3 regions of the Paenibacillus sp. FSL R10-2199 genome follow, and region 2 is predicted to be linked to each of the others. Evidence: riboswitches for the same ligand, from Rfam matches in the RefSeq annotation. Region 2 holds a riboswitch; each other region holds the start of a gene.
What was found. Region 2 has a riboswitch for cyclic di-AMP ahead of NYE33_RS03665 (C40 family peptidase). Riboswitches for the same ligand answer to the same signal wherever they lie in the genome.

Region 1: it holds a riboswitch for cyclic di-AMP, as region 2 does, so the genes downstream of both, NYE33_RS21530 (APC family permease) here and NYE33_RS03665 (C40 family peptidase) in region 2, are expected to answer to the same signal.
Region 3: it holds a riboswitch for cyclic di-AMP, as region 2 does, so the genes downstream of both, NYE33_RS31140 (hypothetical protein) here and NYE33_RS03665 (C40 family peptidase) in region 2, are expected to answer to the same signal.

What each region holds. Positions count from the first base shown of each region.
Region 1 covers NZ_JBBOBO010000001.1:4,881,302-4,886,826, reverse strand. The annotation lists gene NYE33_RS21535 (iron-hydroxamate ABC transporter substrate-binding protein) at 1-138, opposite strand, end outside; gene NYE33_RS21530 (APC family permease) at 337-2,154, opposite strand; cyclic di-AMP (ydaO/yuaA leader) riboswitch at 2,283-2,442, opposite strand; gene NYE33_RS21525 (disulfide oxidoreductase) at 2,669-3,103, opposite strand; gene NYE33_RS21520 (DsbA family protein) at 3,100-3,855, opposite strand; gene NYE33_RS21515 (ATP-binding protein) at 3,949-5,525, opposite strand, start outside.
Region 2 covers NZ_JBBOBO010000001.1:853,308-858,832, reverse strand. The annotation lists gene motA (flagellar motor stator protein MotA) at 1-698, opposite strand, end outside; gene NYE33_RS03690 (hypothetical protein) at 904-1,197, shown strand; gene NYE33_RS03685 (4a-hydroxytetrahydrobiopterin dehydratase) at 1,410-1,685, shown strand; gene NYE33_RS03680 (c-type cytochrome) at 1,792-2,148, opposite strand; gene NYE33_RS03675 (GNAT family N-acetyltransferase) at 2,275-2,760, opposite strand; gene NYE33_RS03670 (C40 family peptidase) at 3,009-3,500, opposite strand; cyclic di-AMP (ydaO/yuaA leader) riboswitch at 3,506-3,649, opposite strand; gene NYE33_RS03665 (C40 family peptidase) at 4,037-4,465, opposite strand; cyclic di-AMP (ydaO/yuaA leader) riboswitch at 4,523-4,661, opposite strand; gene NYE33_RS03660 (hypothetical protein) at 4,879-5,525, opposite strand, start outside.
Region 3 covers NZ_JBBOBO010000002.1:736,845-742,369, forward strand. The annotation lists gene NYE33_RS31130 (MATE family efflux transporter) at 1-484, opposite strand, end outside; gene NYE33_RS31135 (flotillin family protein) at 663-2,105, opposite strand; gene NYE33_RS31140 (hypothetical protein) at 2,106-2,651, opposite strand; cyclic di-AMP (ydaO/yuaA leader) riboswitch at 2,807-2,993, opposite strand; gene NYE33_RS31145 (glycoside hydrolase family 88/105 protein) at 3,266-5,525, opposite strand, start outside.

The DNA.
Region 1 (5,525 bases), 4.0 Mb from region 2:
TGCAGGTGCCGTAGTTGCCGCAGCTCCGTTATTGGCTGCATTGTTATTTCCGCATGCGGATAATAAGAACGTCGTGGTCATGAGTCCGGCCATAGCCAGCTTCATGCTTGTTGATCTTTGCAGGTTGAACGAAAACATTAATTACCCCTCCTGTATATACATTCATTATTGGTCAAAGGTGATTGCGGCCTTCGCCTCACATAAACTGATGATATTGATTCTCATTCTCTATGTCAACTAAATTATCTGATTCCATTTATACTCACCCTGCGCATAACAAAAAACGGCTATTCCCGCAACCTGCGGAAACAGCCGTTTTACATATAAAGGGTATGTCTATTTGTGCAAATGATACGGTACAGTTGCTATAACGATATCCTTCTGATTCATCAGATAAGAGCGGATGAACAAGCTGGTCTGATTATGCAGAATCGCCTGCCACCAATGCTTCGTAACAAATTGCGGAATGAGTACAGTAATGTGGTCTGTAGAAGCGGTTTTCCACTCCACCGTATCGATGAATTTCACCAGCGGGCGGATGATGCTGCGGTAACGAGAGCGGAGTACAATCAGGCGCACTCCAGGGTTCCACTCTTCCCACTTCTGTTCCATTTTGTGAATCTCTTCTTCATCGAATCCGACATATACAGCCACTACATTCTCAGTCAATGACTTCGCATAGCTGATCGAATGCAGTACTGCACGGGTGACACCGGCAACAGGTACAACCACTGTGCTTCCTTTAATGCAAGGTTTATCCGTAGCCGGACAAATACGCAGCTGATCGGCAATATTCATATAATGGCGGTGAATCCGGTGGAACACGATGATTACAAGCGGCAGGAAGATGAAGGCCATCCATACACTCGAGAATTTAGTAATAATGAAGATGAGCGTAATGGTTAAGGTTGTGAGCATGCCTACTGTATTCACAGCGAATTTGCTCTGCCAGCCCTTAGGCTTGGTTCTGTACCACTGGACCATCATGCCAAGCTGTGAAAGGGTAAACGGAATGAATACCCCAACGGCGTATAATGGAATCAACCCTTCGGTATTTCCGTGAAAAGCAGCTACAAGCACAGCCGACATTACGCCGAGGAAAATAATGCCGTTGGAGAATCCCAGCCGGTCTCCGCGCACCATGAAGGCGTGGGGTAAATATTTGTCTTTGGCGAACATGAACGCCAGCAGCGGGAAGGCCGAATACGCTGTATTCGCCGCCAGGAACAAGATTACTGCGGTGATGCCTTGGATGAAGAAGTACAAACCGCCGCGGCCAAAGGTAGACTCGGTAATCTGTGACACAACCGTTGCTTTCTCGTCCGGCATGATACCGTACCAATAAGCCAAAAGCGTAATCCCCGTGAACATAGCCCCGAGAATCAGACCCATCAGCATCAGCGTTTTAGCCGCATTTTTCTCAGCCGGTGCTTTGAAGTTAGGAATCGCATTGGAGACCGCTTCTACCCCGGTCAGTGCCGAACAGCCGGAGCTGAAGGCCTTAAGCAGAAGGAACATACTGACGTTCGATACCGCCGAGCCGATCTCAGGAACCTGGGCATGAGCACCGCCGGTTGCATACTTGAAGACTCCCGCGATAATCAGTACAAAGATGGAGACGACGAACAGATATACCGGAATGGCTATGAATGAAGCAGATTCAGTAACACCCCGCAGATTGACAATCGTTAAGAGCAGAATGACAGTAACCGCTATGAGTACACTATGATTATGAAGACCCGGGAACGCTGATGTGATCGCATCCGTTCCCGCCGAGGCGCTTACCGCCACCGTAAGAATATAATCCACCAGCAAAGAGCCGCCGGCAAGCAAGCCGGTATGAACCCCGAGATTGGTTTTGGCAACAATATAGGCGCCCCCGCCTTGCGGATAAGCAAAAATGGTCTGCCGATAAGACAGGATTAAGATGGCCAGCAGGCCCAATACGGCTAATGCAATTGGCAATGAGTACCAGATAGCTGTGAAACCTGCGGCCACAAGTACGATTAAGATTTGTTCTGTTCCGTAGGCTACAGACGAGAGCGCATCAGAAGACAGGACAGCCAGTGCTTTCACCTTGGATAACTTTTCATGATCGAGTTCGTTCGACTTCATCGGACGCCCGATCAATAGTCGTTTTACCTTGCTTACCATTGTAGTAACAGTTCCTCTCTTTGTTAAGTTGAAACGGCAGTACCGCGCGCTGTTTTCATAAGTGGATTTCATAAATGCAGGCACAAAAATAAGCATACGGAAATGATCCGCATGCCTTGAGTGCATGGTCATTATCCCACTATTGCTTACGAGGTTAGCTGGCGGATTCGGGCTGTGGTAGCCCTACGGTTTTCGAGTCTGCTGACCCGCTTCCGATTCACCCCGTTGGCACTCGGCCAAGTTTGGTTCCCCCGTTTTTCCTTCCGGAAAATTCAGCGCATATTCAACTTCTCACAAGGACTAATATTAATCTACAATGCCTCTTCCGTAAAGCGTTGAAACAAATGAAAAAAGAATGAAAAACAACCAAAACAACCAAATCCATGATCCGGTATGTCTTGATCTTTCATTCTCTTTCATTATCCCTTTATCGCGTGATTTTACAGCGTTTCTGCATAATAATTTACACTTAATTTAAGGGGAATAGTTACTCTTCATTCTGCCTGACGGCTTCTTACTCACCTGCATCCTCTTTACGCCCTGTCCATAGCAGAATTGTGATTAATGCGAACGCAATGAGTGCCAGCAGCGGGATGGTGATGAATCCGAAATAATTCAGATAATCCGTGTTGCACGGCACACCGATTGTACATGGAAGCACCTTGCTGAGTGCCGGAATTTTCTGCTCTGCGTAATGATAGATCGAAATGCTTCCGCCAATCAAACTTAAGGGAAGGACATACGGGATAATGCGCTTATCCCCCCGGTAAGTGGCGATTCCGAGCAAAATCAGCTGCGGGTACATAAATATCCGCTGAAACCAGCATAGCTTGCAGGGCTCATATTTCAGCACTTCACTGAGATACAGACTGCCTGCTACAGCAACAACCGAGACGAACCAGGCCAAGTAGAGACAATTCCGGCGGCAGAATGCAGAGAATTTATTCATTGTCCAGCCACAGCTTCCGCAGCTACCTGGATTTGAGCATCGATTTCCTCCATATTAAAAGGTTCATTCACTTTGACTCCATTGACAAACAATGACGGCGTGTTGGTTATGCCGGTGTCAGTGCCAAGCTGGATATCTCTCTCCAATTCGCTTTCGTAGGTCTTGTCTTCAATATCCTTACGCAGCAGGTCGAAGTCAATGGGCAGTTCTAATTGCTGTGCCAGACTTACCAGGAAGTCCGGTGTTGCCCACTCCACCTTTTCTTCACCCTGGTTAGCATAGATGGCATCGAAGAATTTCCAGAAAGCCTCTTGATTCTGATGGTATACGGAGAGTGCCGCGAGTGAGGCTGTTCTCGAATCCGTACCAATAAAGGCCAGGTTGACGAAGTAAAAGGCTGCTTTATCCTGATTGACATACTCCTGAACGATTTGCGGTTTAATCACCCCGGTGAACTGGGCGCAAGCCGGACATTTGTAATCGCCGAATTCAACGATTTTGACTGGAGCATCTTCTTTGCCCAGCCGTGCCATTTCACTGTAATTGAAGTCAACGGGAGCCGCAGCAGATCCTGTGGTTGAGCCGTCCTTCGAGGCCAGCATGAATAATCCTACAAAAATAATTACGACTAATGCCACTGTACTCACGATCAGAATTCTCGTTTTCTGCTTCTGCTGTTCCTGCTCTGCCCGGCGTTTCTCCTGCTTGCTCATCTGGGGAAGCGCGACATTGTTCTTATTCGGTTTGCTCAAAGAGAGTTCCTTTCTGTCCATAGGACTGTCGTGATAAAAGATAAGTTACTTTAAAATTATATAATTAAAGTTCTCTCCTTGGCAAACCCTACATTATACAGCTTTTGTTGCCGCAGGCACTCCGCTGTCTTCATTTTCTTGGTTGTAAATCAGCTCCGGCGATGAATCCAGCGACTGCAGTACAATTCTGAAAAAGAACTGGGTCCCGCCGCCCGGCGCCGGTTCCGCCCATATTTCTCCCTGCATAAGCTCCACCAGCTTCTTGCAAATGGCCAATCCCAGACCGGTACCCGGATATTTACGCGTGTGGGAAGCATCCACCTGGGAAAAGGATTGGAACAGCAGCTGCAGCTTATCCGGCGGAATGCCGATGCCTGTATCATGCACTTTGAATTGCAGCGTCTGAGAAGCTCCCTTCATGCCGGCGGACTCAACAGTAACTGTAACCGCTCCCGAAGGAGTGAATTTCACCGCATTGCCGATTAAATTAACCAGGATCTGACGGATCCGCGCAATGTCTCCCACGAACTTGCCGGGAAGACCCTCTTCTACCGCCAGCACAAACGACAATTGCTTATCTCTGGTAATTACTTCAAACAGATCCATACACTCCTGCAGCAGCACAGTCAGCTGAAACGGCTCCTGGTTCAACACGAGACCATCTGCTTCCAGGCGGGAGATATCGAGAACATCACTCATTACATGGAGCAGCGCCTGGCTGCTGGTACTCTGCAGCTTCAGCAGCTCCAGATGCTCGGGCTTGCTGATCTCTTCGGCCAGCAGCTGATTGATGCCGATAATTCCGTTCAGCGGTGTACGGATTTCATGGCTCATCGTCGCCAGAAACTCGCTTTTCATCCTGGCAGCACTCTCTGCCGCATCCCGGGCCTGAATCAGTTCATGCTGGTACTGCATCAGGGCAGTGACATCCTCGGCAACGAGATAGACCAGCTGTTCCTTATTATGAAGCAATGGAAACACCGTTACGCTGCAGATCATCTGCTGGCCGTCCCTGGTGATAACCTTCAGCTCCAGCTTGGAGGACTTCCCTTGGGAGGCATTGCGCACAGCTTCCTTGACCGCGGCTTCATCCCGGGCACTGTACAGGATGTTCTTGAATTCCCCCAGTTCTTCTCTTCCATATCCGGTGGTATACCGCAGGGAAGGATTAGCACTGATGATCTTCTTAAGGGCCGGATCAATACACAGCACCATATCCGGGCTATGCTCGAACAAGGCCATATAACGCTGCTCATTAAATGCTGCAAAGCGGAGCACATGCTGCCGGTCCCTATAGAGCAGGCCAAGCACAATTGTCACAATGAACAAGAAGGAACCGCCCAGAATAATGCCCAGCAGTGAATCATCCAAGAGCGGAGCGCGCCCTGTATACAAGAAGGAGTCTACTACTGTGAAGGATGCGCCGGCCATTGCAGAATAATGTATTCCTGTGAACGCTCCGGTTAGGGTTAACACGAGCAGCAATTTTTTGACACTAAGCATATTGTAGGCATTCCCCAGCCATTTCGGGTCGTAGGATGCAGTAATTACAGGGACAACCAGGGCGAATAGGATAGACAGGATAATGGAGAAGAACCCTTGTTCATACGTTGCCGAGAGCTTCATCGCCAGAATACCGCTGAAATGCATGATCAGTATTCCGCTGCTGA
Region 2 (5,525 bases):
ACCCCCGACTGGATAGACAACAGACCTTCTACCATCATCAGGCGGACTTCAATCTCGCGTTTGGAAATTCGTTTTAACTTGTTGGCCATAGGGTGCCACATTACATAACCGGTGAATATCCCCAGCAGAGTAGCGATGAAGGCTCCGGCAATCGCGTGGGCCAGGACATCCATATTGCTCATATCCCCCAAGGCGGCAATCAGCCCGATAACAGCCCCGAGTACCCCCAGTGTAGGTGCGTACATCCCGGCCTGGGAGAAGATTAAGGCGCCGGCTTTATGTCTATCTTCTGTAGCGTGAATATCTTCCATTAATACATCGCGGACAAATTCCTGGTCATTGCCGTCGATAATCATCCGCATACCGTTTCTAAGGAAATTATCTTCGATTTCATCGACATTCGATTCCAATGCAAGCAGTCCTTCACGGCGGGTGATGGATGCCCATTCCATGAACATTGTAATCAGTTCGGGCTTGCCGACCATCTTTTTCTTCACAAATAGGATCTTCAGCAGCTTAGGGAAATTCTTGACTTCCGACATGGGAAAGGCCATGAAGATTGAGGCGGCCGTACCAAGAAAGATAATTACATAGGCGGCGGGATTGTTTAAGCTTTCAAGCGGAGCATGCTTGAGTACCATCCCCCAGACTACTGCGATCAGACCAAAAACCAGTCCTAGTATTGTTGAAATTTCCATTTATGCACCTCGTCCATGAGAATTAAGAAGTGATCCGACTATACCGCGTTTATCATCCTTGAACCGCGGGAGGACACTCTGCACGTAACCAAATCACGTATATTCTTATTTATCGACAGCATTCCCTTTTTTGTGAAGTGATTTTTTCGGCTATAATGGATAAGGTAAGTTATTATTCATCAGCGAAGAAAACGGAGTGATTGACGTGGGAGTTAAGCATGGCAGAGATTACAGTGAAATTCTGGTTGAACTGACAGGCGCAGTCGGACGGATTTCCGACGGGTATATTTTTTTCGAAATGGAGCCTGAGGAGTGGGAGAACCTGCCGGAGGAGTCGAAGCTGGAGGTCTGGGAGGCGCTTGCGGAGGATCTGTTCTACGCACTGGGCAATGAGCCGGTGATTCAGGTCGGAAGCGGGGTTGTAATGTACGATAAAGAAACGCACCGCATCAATATTCTGCTCGGCGACGAGGATTTGGCATCGGTCGTTCTGGTGTAGACCGGAAGCAGCTGCGGAGCCGGAATTTGTCCCAGGCATCAGCCCATGTTAAAATTGGGATGAGAAGTACTATTCGCCGGGATTTAAGAATACATTAAATCGAAAAAAATCTTTGGCCCGGCACATCCCTTGGACTTTAAGAAGCTGAGGGATGTTTTATTTGAAAGACAGGACTGCTGTGATATAGCTAATTAAGCAAGGGAGGAAACAAATTGCCATTTACAGAGGAAGAACTGCGGGAGCAGATCGGCAAGCTGGAAGGCTGGAAACTGGAAGAGGATATTATGGTGCGCAAATATATGTTCAATGAATATATGAAGGGAATTGCTTTTGTGGATGAGGTTGCTGCGATTTCGGAAGCGTTCGACCATCACCCGCATATCACCATTGACTACAAGACCGTTATCCTGCGTCTGCCTGCAGATGTGGAGAAGCTGGATATACGCCAGGCTAATGAAATTAACGAGGCTTTTGAGAAAAACCGTTAGAGGACAGGATCCTTATGGAAATGACAGTACCGCCTGATCCATAAAAATGCCCGTGCAGGGATACCAGGGTATCCTTTGCAGCGGGCATTTTGCTTTGGGCATGTTATTATTTCTTCTCGGCCAGCCATAACGCGACATTCGCAATTTCCTCAGGGGCTAGTTTGTCTTTGAAGGAAGGCATCTGCCCGCGGCCTTTGGTCACAATGCTGTAAATCTGCGCCGCGTCATGCTGTGCGCCCTCCTGCTGCAGGTTCGGCCCTACACCGCCCTGAAGCTGATCCCCGTGGCAGGTGATGCAGTTGGCTTTCACCAGGGCCTCCGCGCTGGTTGCGTCCAGCACAACCTCAGGCATTGTAGGTTTGTTCTCTTCAGCCACCTCGGCTTTGCCGGGCAGGGTAAACATTAAGACCACGGCAAAGGCACAGGCGGCAAAAAACAAACCGCTCATGATCCATTTCTGCATCTGCATCCGTCCCTCCATGTAAGCTGCTTCCTTCATTATACCGGATGGTGAAGCGTTATCATAGTATTTGTGTCAAAAAAATGAACGAAACTCCTGGGAAAATTGCAAACATACAGAAGTGGAATGCTATTTCTCATAGACCATACAATAAAATGGCTTATCGCCAGTTGGGGTTCTGCGTTCATAAGTATCCGTTATGGTAAATCCGCATTTCTGGTAAGCACGGATGGCCCGCTGATTCCAGGTCAGTACCTCCAAATCGATCTCCCGTTCCGGATAACGCTGCAAAGCCGCCTGAACGATGGCCTTCATGAACAGATGTCCCATGCCATGACCGCACAGATCGGGCCGCATGCCGATTCCAAGCCGGACTACACCCTCCATAGGGAACAGCTGGGCGAAGCCGCACAGGATTCCCTGTCCATTCACAACGGAAACGTATTGCTCGCTGCGCAGCTGCGGATCACCGAATTCAACACCGAGCGCCTGCATCTGCTCCCAGGGCATCCAGCCGTAAATATTATACGGGGGCCTGTAGTTCCACTCACAGATCTCAGCAGCATGCCGCGACTCCATAGGAACAACATAAAAAGTTACCGGGGAACTTATCATAAGCGGAGGCCTCCTTTCAATGGAACATTACTTCATTCTATAAATATTATATACAAAACGAGCCGGATTCGACGCAAAAACCTTGCAGAAAGACCGGAACTTGACAAACGCCAATAAATATTTTATGAAAGAGCGAAATTGGTGTTTTACAAATATAGAGCGGGGTAAGTAATTTTATAGACAAAAAAATAAGCCCTCCTCCAAGATTTCGGCAAAAATCCTGGAAAAGCGCTTATATTTAGGACAAATTATTGCACATCGTCATTCTCTTCGGAATCCGCAGCCACAGTCTTGTAAGCATCTGTACTCATAATCCGTTTGGCGCCAACGTAGCGGTTGACGTAGTAGCTGTCACTCAGCGAACTGATGGTTACACCACGCGAGGAAGAAGCATGTGCGAACTCACCGTCACCAACATAAATACCGACATGAGAAATGCCTTTGCCGCTTGTATTGAAAAATACAAGATCGCCCGGTCTCATTTCATCGCGGGATACAGCAGTGCCCATCTCATATTGGGAGCCGGATTGGTGGGGCAGGTTAATTCCGATCTTATCAAAAACATACATTGTAAATCCGGAGCAATCAAAACCGTTCGTGGATACACCGCCGGATACGTATTTGGTCCCGATGGCTTTGTCGATAACTTTATCCATTTTGGAATCCGCGAAAGCGCTTCCTGCTCCAATGGTGAAGATGATGGAAAAGCTTAGTACTGCGGCTGCTAGCTTCTTCTTCAAAAGTAAATACCCCTTCCAAATGCCTACGAGGTTAGCTTAAGGGTTCGGTTGAAGGTCCCCTATGACCCCTCTTAGAATAGGAGGTCAATTCACCCAAAGTTGGTTCCCCCGTTTCCCTAAATCTTTAGGGAACTCGGCACGACTGTTGATTAGGATTAGCTGTTATTCAATACATGACAAAACCTTTGTTAAAAGCGATTCAATAATTACAAAAATGTTACTAAAAGCTCACTGCGATAATTGTAGCAAAGACTAGGGCGCTTGGCAATCACTTATAACATATTAATGCATTTTTTTTGCGTTTTTTAGAGTTATAGCTGCATAGAAAGACTCATATTTACGCAGCAGGTGAGCTATTGATGAATTTTTCTTTGGATTTGGGATAAAAAGGTGTTTCAGGGCCTGCAGATGAGTGTAAAAGGTAGAATAAGGAAAAGGAAAAACCCGGGAATGATTACGGCAATAATCAAAACCGGGCTCGTATAAGTTACATTTAGTTGTTAGAGGTACGAATATTCGAGGAAATGTTCAAGGGTTCAATCGTAAGCGACAGCTTGGTAGGCTGTTGTGCTCATCACTCTTTTAGCGCCAACGTAGCGGTTGGCCCAGTATGCCTGACTCAGCGAACTGATGGTTACACCACGCGAAGAGGAGGATTGTGCGAATTTTCCATTGCCGACATAAATACCGACATGGGAAACTCCGTTGCCCAGGGTATTGAAGAATACCAAATCACCGGAACGCAAATTACTCTTGGATACGGCTGTTCCAACGCTGAACTGTGCCTTAGAGGTGCGCGGCAGGGTAAGGCCGATACTCTTGAATACATATTTGGTGAATCCGGAACAATCAAAGCCGCTGGTGCTGGTGCCCCCGGTTTTATATGACGTTCCAATGGTTTTTGAGATCACAGTATCCATTTTGGAATCTGCGAAAGCGCTGCCCGCTCCAAGTGTGAATACCATCACAAGACCCAGCGCTGCTGCGGTGCATTTCTTCTTAAAATTCTGACTTCTCAAAAGATGTACTCCTTCCAAGGCCTGCGAGGTTAGCTTAAGGATTCGGTAGAAGGTTCCCCTATGACCCCTCTAAAGCGAGATCAATTCACCCAAAATATGGTTCCCCCACTCCCCGGTGCAGGGAATTCGGCGTTTTGTGCACCAGAATAGTGACATATCGACATAAGGTTAAAGGCTTCGGTTACATAGCTGCTTAATTCCATTTGAAAGATTACAAATTTGTTACTAGTAGTACAGGCATCATTGTACCAGAGGATTTACAGTTTTGCAAATCAACTTGTCGCAGCTGTAAACAAAAAAGAGTCATGCACCTCACCAGAGGGGCGATGACTCTTTTAGTATGCCGTTTTGGCGGCCGATTATTGTGGGAATGATTTACTGGACCAGAGATGATACTGCGCGGCTATGCCCCACATTTTGAATAGGGTGGACGGCAGTGGAGCTGCCTGGCGCAGGAGCAGGGCCGGGAGGCCGGGGCAGAAGAGCGCTGCAGCGCTGCAGAGGATCAGCGTCAGCAGACTTCCTGCGCCTATAATGACGGATATCCCGATGGAGTGGAGAAGCACCTTCAGACAGACCAGCAGCGAAGTGAACATGCCCGTGCCGGCGGTATAACCGAACTGCATATACAGCAGCAGCTTGCGGATAAGGAAGAGGTAGACGAGCCAGCCCAGCACATAAGGCACGAGCGTCAGCAGCAGCGGATAATCGAGAATGCCGTTCAGAAGCAGACGGTACATCTTCGGCAGCAGCCAATAGAGCGGCAGAAGGGCCAGCGCCCATTCAACGAGACTGAACAGCAGTACAGGCAGACCATAACGCTTCATCCCGGGAAAAAAGAACAGTCCGCGCTCCCCGGCACGTTCCTGGTGAAGCTCGTGCAGCAGGCCCGCCCGGATAAAGGGGGAGAGCAGCAGCCGCAACAGAGTCAGTGCCAGGAGCAGCCATAGCCATTGCCGGACGTCCGGGTCCGTGTGCAGCGCAGCCTGCCCTTCAATATAATACA
Region 3 (5,525 bases), on a different contig from region 2:
CCACGGCGATCCCCAGATAAGAAATACTGCTGCCGATCATGTAGATCCGGGCATTATCCAGCACATCGGCGGAAGCTGTTCCGAACAGCAGGTTCAGTATCGGCGTGTGGAAGCCCATGAGCAGAAGTCCGATTCCCACGGCGATCAGCGATACCGAGGTAACCGAACCCGCCGTAGCCTGGGATACCATCCGGTCGTTGCCGCTGCCTTTGTACTGCGCAACGACCACTGTCCCGCCGGTAGCAATGGCAACGAATACGTTGATCAGGAATATATTCAGTGAATCTACCATATTCACCGCACTGACCGCCGCCATGCCGGATGAGCTGATCATCGCAGTGTTTACCAGATTAAGCCCGATGATGAAAGCCTGGTCAATCAGGATCGGAATAAATAAAGCTACAATTTGCCGGTAATCCATCCCTTCCCCGGAAAGGTACTTCTCCAGCCATTTTTTGGCCGGCAGTCGAGCCTGAAGCTGCATAAATATATCACATTCTTTTCTGTAGAATAATTGCGAGCAGACAGTACATTCCTTCCAGTTTACTACAAATCCAGCTTCACGTCTGTGACCAGTGAGAAAAACCGGCACACAAAAAAGCAATAAATCCGCAATTCTCCATTAACGAAAGAACGGCGGCTTTATTGCTGCTGTATATGAATTACTGCTCTTTATCCCGGCCAAGCAGTCCGCTGAGCGCTTCGGTCACATTCATACCGGTAAGCGTCTGGGTCAACTCAGGAACCTGGGCCATTATTTTGGCAATATCACCGGTAATTTTGTTCACGCCTGAGGTAGCTCCATCCTGGGAAATCACTGTAATCTTATCCACCTTGGCGAGCGGGGAAGCAATTTTCTCAGCCAGCTCCGGCAGTATTTTCAGGAATTCCACGGTAAGCGCAGCTTGTGTGAACTGTTTGTACGCTTCGGCTTTCTTCTCCAGGGCTCCCGCTTCCGCCGCTCCGGCCAGCTGGACAATCTCCGCATTCGCTCTCCCTTTCGCCAGCTCAGCTTCCGCCGTGGCCAGTCCGCGCTTGGTCGTTGTCGCTGCCTCGGCTTCCGCCTCAAGAATCTGCCGCTGCTTGGCGGCTTCCGCTCTCATGACCGTAGCCTGGTTCTCCGCCTGGGCAGGCTTGATCACCGTTGCCTCCAGCTCCCGCTGTCTCAGCTCGACTTCAATTTCCCGGACTGTGCGGTTGGCCTCCGCTTCCATCTGCGTGATTTTGACCTGTTCGGTAACGAGCGATTGCTTAATTTTGTTCTGCTGCAATTCATACGCAAGATCCGCCTGTGCCTTCTTCACTTCTGTCTCCAGCTTGAAATCCGCCTGCTTGATGTTCAGTTCCTTCTCAAACAGGGATTCCTTCGCGCGGGCGGCGGTTCCCGCTTCAATGGTGGCCTGATGCGCATTGGCTTTGGCAATGGAGGATTCCTTCTCCGCCTCGGCCTGCTTGATCTGAATGTCGCGTTCCGCTTCCGCCTTGGCAATGCTGGCATCGCGGCGGATGCGCTCAATTTCCGGAACCCCCATATTGTCGATATACCCTTTGTCATCCGTAATTTTCTTGATGGTGAAGCTGACGACCTCAAGCCCCATCTTGTCGAGGTCCTCCGAGCAGGTCTCCCTCATCTTGCTGTTGATTTCATCAGGCGTCTTGAGGATGGATTCCACCGTCAATTGCCCGATCAAGCCGCGCAGGTGGCCCTCCACCGAATGCAGGATAATCGTCTCGCGGTCTTCTTCCGGCCGGTCGATGAACTGCTCACTGGCCGTCAGAATAGCGGTGGGATCGCTTTTGATTTTTATCTGGGCGACCGCCTCCAGGTTGAGCTTGATGCCCTGCCGGGAGAACATCGCCTGCGCCGGAATGACATCGAAGCTCATCAGCATCATCGAGATGGTCTTATTGTTCTGGAAGCCGGGGATGACGAACGTACCGCCGCCCTGCACCACTCTTTTACCGCCGAGACCGTATACAATCATCGCCTGATTGGGCGGGACTTTTTTATAAGCGGTCACGATACTGAACAAAGCCAGCAGAATAACAACAACAATGCCCGAGATTAAATAAAGAATAACCATTTGGTCCGACACTCCCGTCATTTATAATTCTCCGAATTCCCTCTCGAAGAGGGTTACTTCCGCCATTCCCTTATCCACCTTCAAAATAATCACCCTGTCGCCCCTCACAAGCTGCTGGCCGCTTGCTGCCCTCACTCCAATGGAGCGCATCGTTCCGTGCAGCACATATTTCATTTCCCCGGCTGTCCCATCTGCTGCAGGTACACTGATGTACCCAAGCTGCCCTGCCTGCTCATAATCCAATTCATTCATGCTGCTGTCATACCGGGTCATCACCCGGGCCAACACTGCATACATCAGACAACCTGTCAGCAAGGCAATCATGGTGCAGATCAGCACTACTGCAAGCACGCCCATTCCGCTGAAGCGGATAAGCACATAACCGGAGCCGCCCCAGACTGTGACAAACACCATCAGCGGGAGTATAGGCACAAAGCCCGGCCCCCCGGCGTCACCGCCCCCCGCATGCAGATGACCCGCCAGGCCATGCCCGTGAAGTCCGCCGCTGAGGAGCAGGAGCAGTCCGACCCAGAAGCACACGATAAATATAGTTAAGATAACGATCACCTCCTTAGGCAGTTCAGATCACATTATAAATACACTTTCCCGTTGTTATATGAATTGTTATTTTTGATTCAGACCGTCTTCCACTGCTGCTGCACAGCAAAAAGACCACAGCAGCAACAGGGCTCTCCGTGGTCGGTTAATCGATCATGGCGCTCATCCTCTCTCTTCGAGGCTTACGGGGTTAGCTGACGGATTCGGGCAGCGAGATTGCCCTACCTTGCCGGAGCACCGTTACAGCATGCAGCAAGGATTCACCCCAGGTGAGCGGCCGCTATCTGAGCAAAAGCCGTAATCACCGTTGGTTCCCCCGTTCCCATTACTGGAATTCAGCCATTTGAGAACAGTTAAATTTCATTCGGTTGTTGATTTGAATCTTACGCCTGCAGCCATTTAATGTAAAACGCTGCGGTTGACAAAAGAAGCCAAAAATGCCGTCCCTGCATGAATGAAGGCGTATTCTTTGCTTTCGTTCTTAAGCGGCCGATGATTTACTCCTTCTTGCTCCGTTTCTCTGGAGCAGTGCTGTTACATAGCAAAGAGGCTGTCTAGTAAGCAGTGAATCTGCTTACTAGACAGCCTCGGCCAGCAAATATTATCAATACAGTATAATTTCTTTATCGTTTCTGTGCTTCCAGCTCCCGCGTAAGCTCCAGCGCTTCAATACCGGCCAGCAGTACTATGCCAATTCCGTGAGTATCGTTGAGCTGCCAGGTGAGCTGCTCCTTGTAATAGAGCTTATTGAACGAGTAGCCTGATCCCCGGCAGACGCCGTAGACATTCCCCTGCTTGTCGATGCAGTATTCGGCAAGGGCGTGCCAGCCGCGTATTGCCGCAGCGGCGTAGGGGTGCGGCTTGAGCAGCCAGCCTCTGCGCACCCCTCTAGCGAAGGCATACACGAACATTGAAGAGCAGGATGCCTCCGCATAGGATTCAGCATCCGTCAGAACTTGATGCCATAGCCCTGCAGCATCCTGTAGCCGCAGATACCCTTCACACAGCTCCCGGAAATAATCCAGCAGCTCCGGCCGCTGCGGGTGCTGCTCCGGCAGAATCTCCAGCAGCTCGGTCAGTGAGAACAGCACCCAGCCGTTGCCTCTGCCCCAAGGCACACCATTCGGCTTGCCGAATTTATAGTCATAGACATGGTGCATAATGCCAAGCTCCGGCTGGAACAGCCGCTCGCGGTAGTGCAGAAACTGGGCCACGGCGTCATCCAGATAGGCAGCATTTCCGGTTAGCTGATAGTACCGGACCAGAAAAGGGGTGCTCATATACAAATCATCACACCACATTGTTCCCTGCATGAAATCGGTCGTGCCCCGGGTGCGGTAGAGCGCACCCGCCTCGTCACGGGACTGTGTCCCTTGAATGTAACGGGCAATGTATTCTGCCGCCCCGGCTGCTCCAGGCAGCGGCTGCACGCTGTGCGCTGCCAGCATCGCCGCACCGAATGAGCCGCAATCATCCAGGGAGTCGATTAGCGCCAGCTGCTGATTAATTCCCGGAGCGCCATAACGGCCCGTGTCCCAGAGTGAATATTCATGAAGCCGTGTGCACTGCTCAATATGGCCTCTGGTATAAGCGGTGTAATGGGAATCATCCAGCACTGTCCCTGTGCACAGCAGCCCGTATAACGTCACGCCCAGCGGATAATTCCAGCGTCCGTACAGCGTGCTCTCCAGATACGGCCTGACCGCTCCGCCGGGGCGGTCTACCCGCCAGAAGCAGCTCTCCGCCCCTTCCCCAAAGGGAGTATCCATCATAGCCGCCGCAGCAGCCTCCGGTGCAGCCGATGCAAGGAAGGTCCCCAGATACAGCCAGGGTCCTGCCTGCCCTTCCACAGGATGCGGCAAGACCAGGTTCACGGTGTCCGCTTCCGCTTCTCCCCCTGCGTCCGCCGCTTCCAGCCGGAAGCCCCAGTCCGGGCCGCCGCAGACGGCCTCGACCAGCAGATCATGGCTGCCGAAGCCCAGCGGCAGCACACATTCAAGCCCGGCACTCCCCCCGGGCTGGATGGCGGCAAGCCTGCCATCCACATAGACCCGGAGTGCCGCCACGTCCCGGCTGCGGAGGCTCAGCCGGGTGTCAGTGAAGCCCGGCGCTGTCACCGCCAGCCGGCTCCAGGCCAGCGCCTTCGCGCCGGGAACCTCGCCGAAGATACGCGCGAGATTCCCGGCGCAGGCCACGGTATCCGGCCATCCGGCCTGCGGATACCAGGCACAGCGGGACGCGAGCGCCGCTTCGGCCGCGCCGCTGCGGAATGCGCTTTGCAGCGGCTCCGCCTGGAGTGCTGCTGTTCCTCCCTGAGGAACGCCGGCGCGCTCGCACTCCGGCTGCAACATCCATCTGCTCTGCTGCGGCGCGCTGTAAATCCAGCCCTCACAGCCGCTGCGCCCGGCTGTCGGGGCCAGGAAATGCAGCGGCGCGCCTTTCACGCTGCCCGTGCCGAAGATGCCGCCGCAGCCCGTGCCGACTGCGGTGAATTCCAGCAGCACATGGTTCCAGCCCTGGCTTAGCCCGGTCCGGAAGTAGGCCCTGCGGTCCGGAAATACATCGTCGTTCAGATTGGACTGGAACACGGCGGAGCCATTGACATAGACCGTTACCGGACCGAAGCAGCTGACAGCCAGCGGGATATCGCTCTCTGCTTCGCTCCACAGCTTGCCCCAGACATAGACAAATTCCCCGTCCTGCAGCTCCGGCAGCCGTTCCTTCAGATTCATCTCATACCGGCAGTCGGATAGCCGCGGAAAGCTGTCCTCCAGATGCACCCGGTACACCGGAGGCTGCGGCGGATTGGCACCGATATAGCGATTGGCTACGATCGCAAGCACGGATTCGGTATGCTCTCCAGCCGTACGCACGATAGAATTC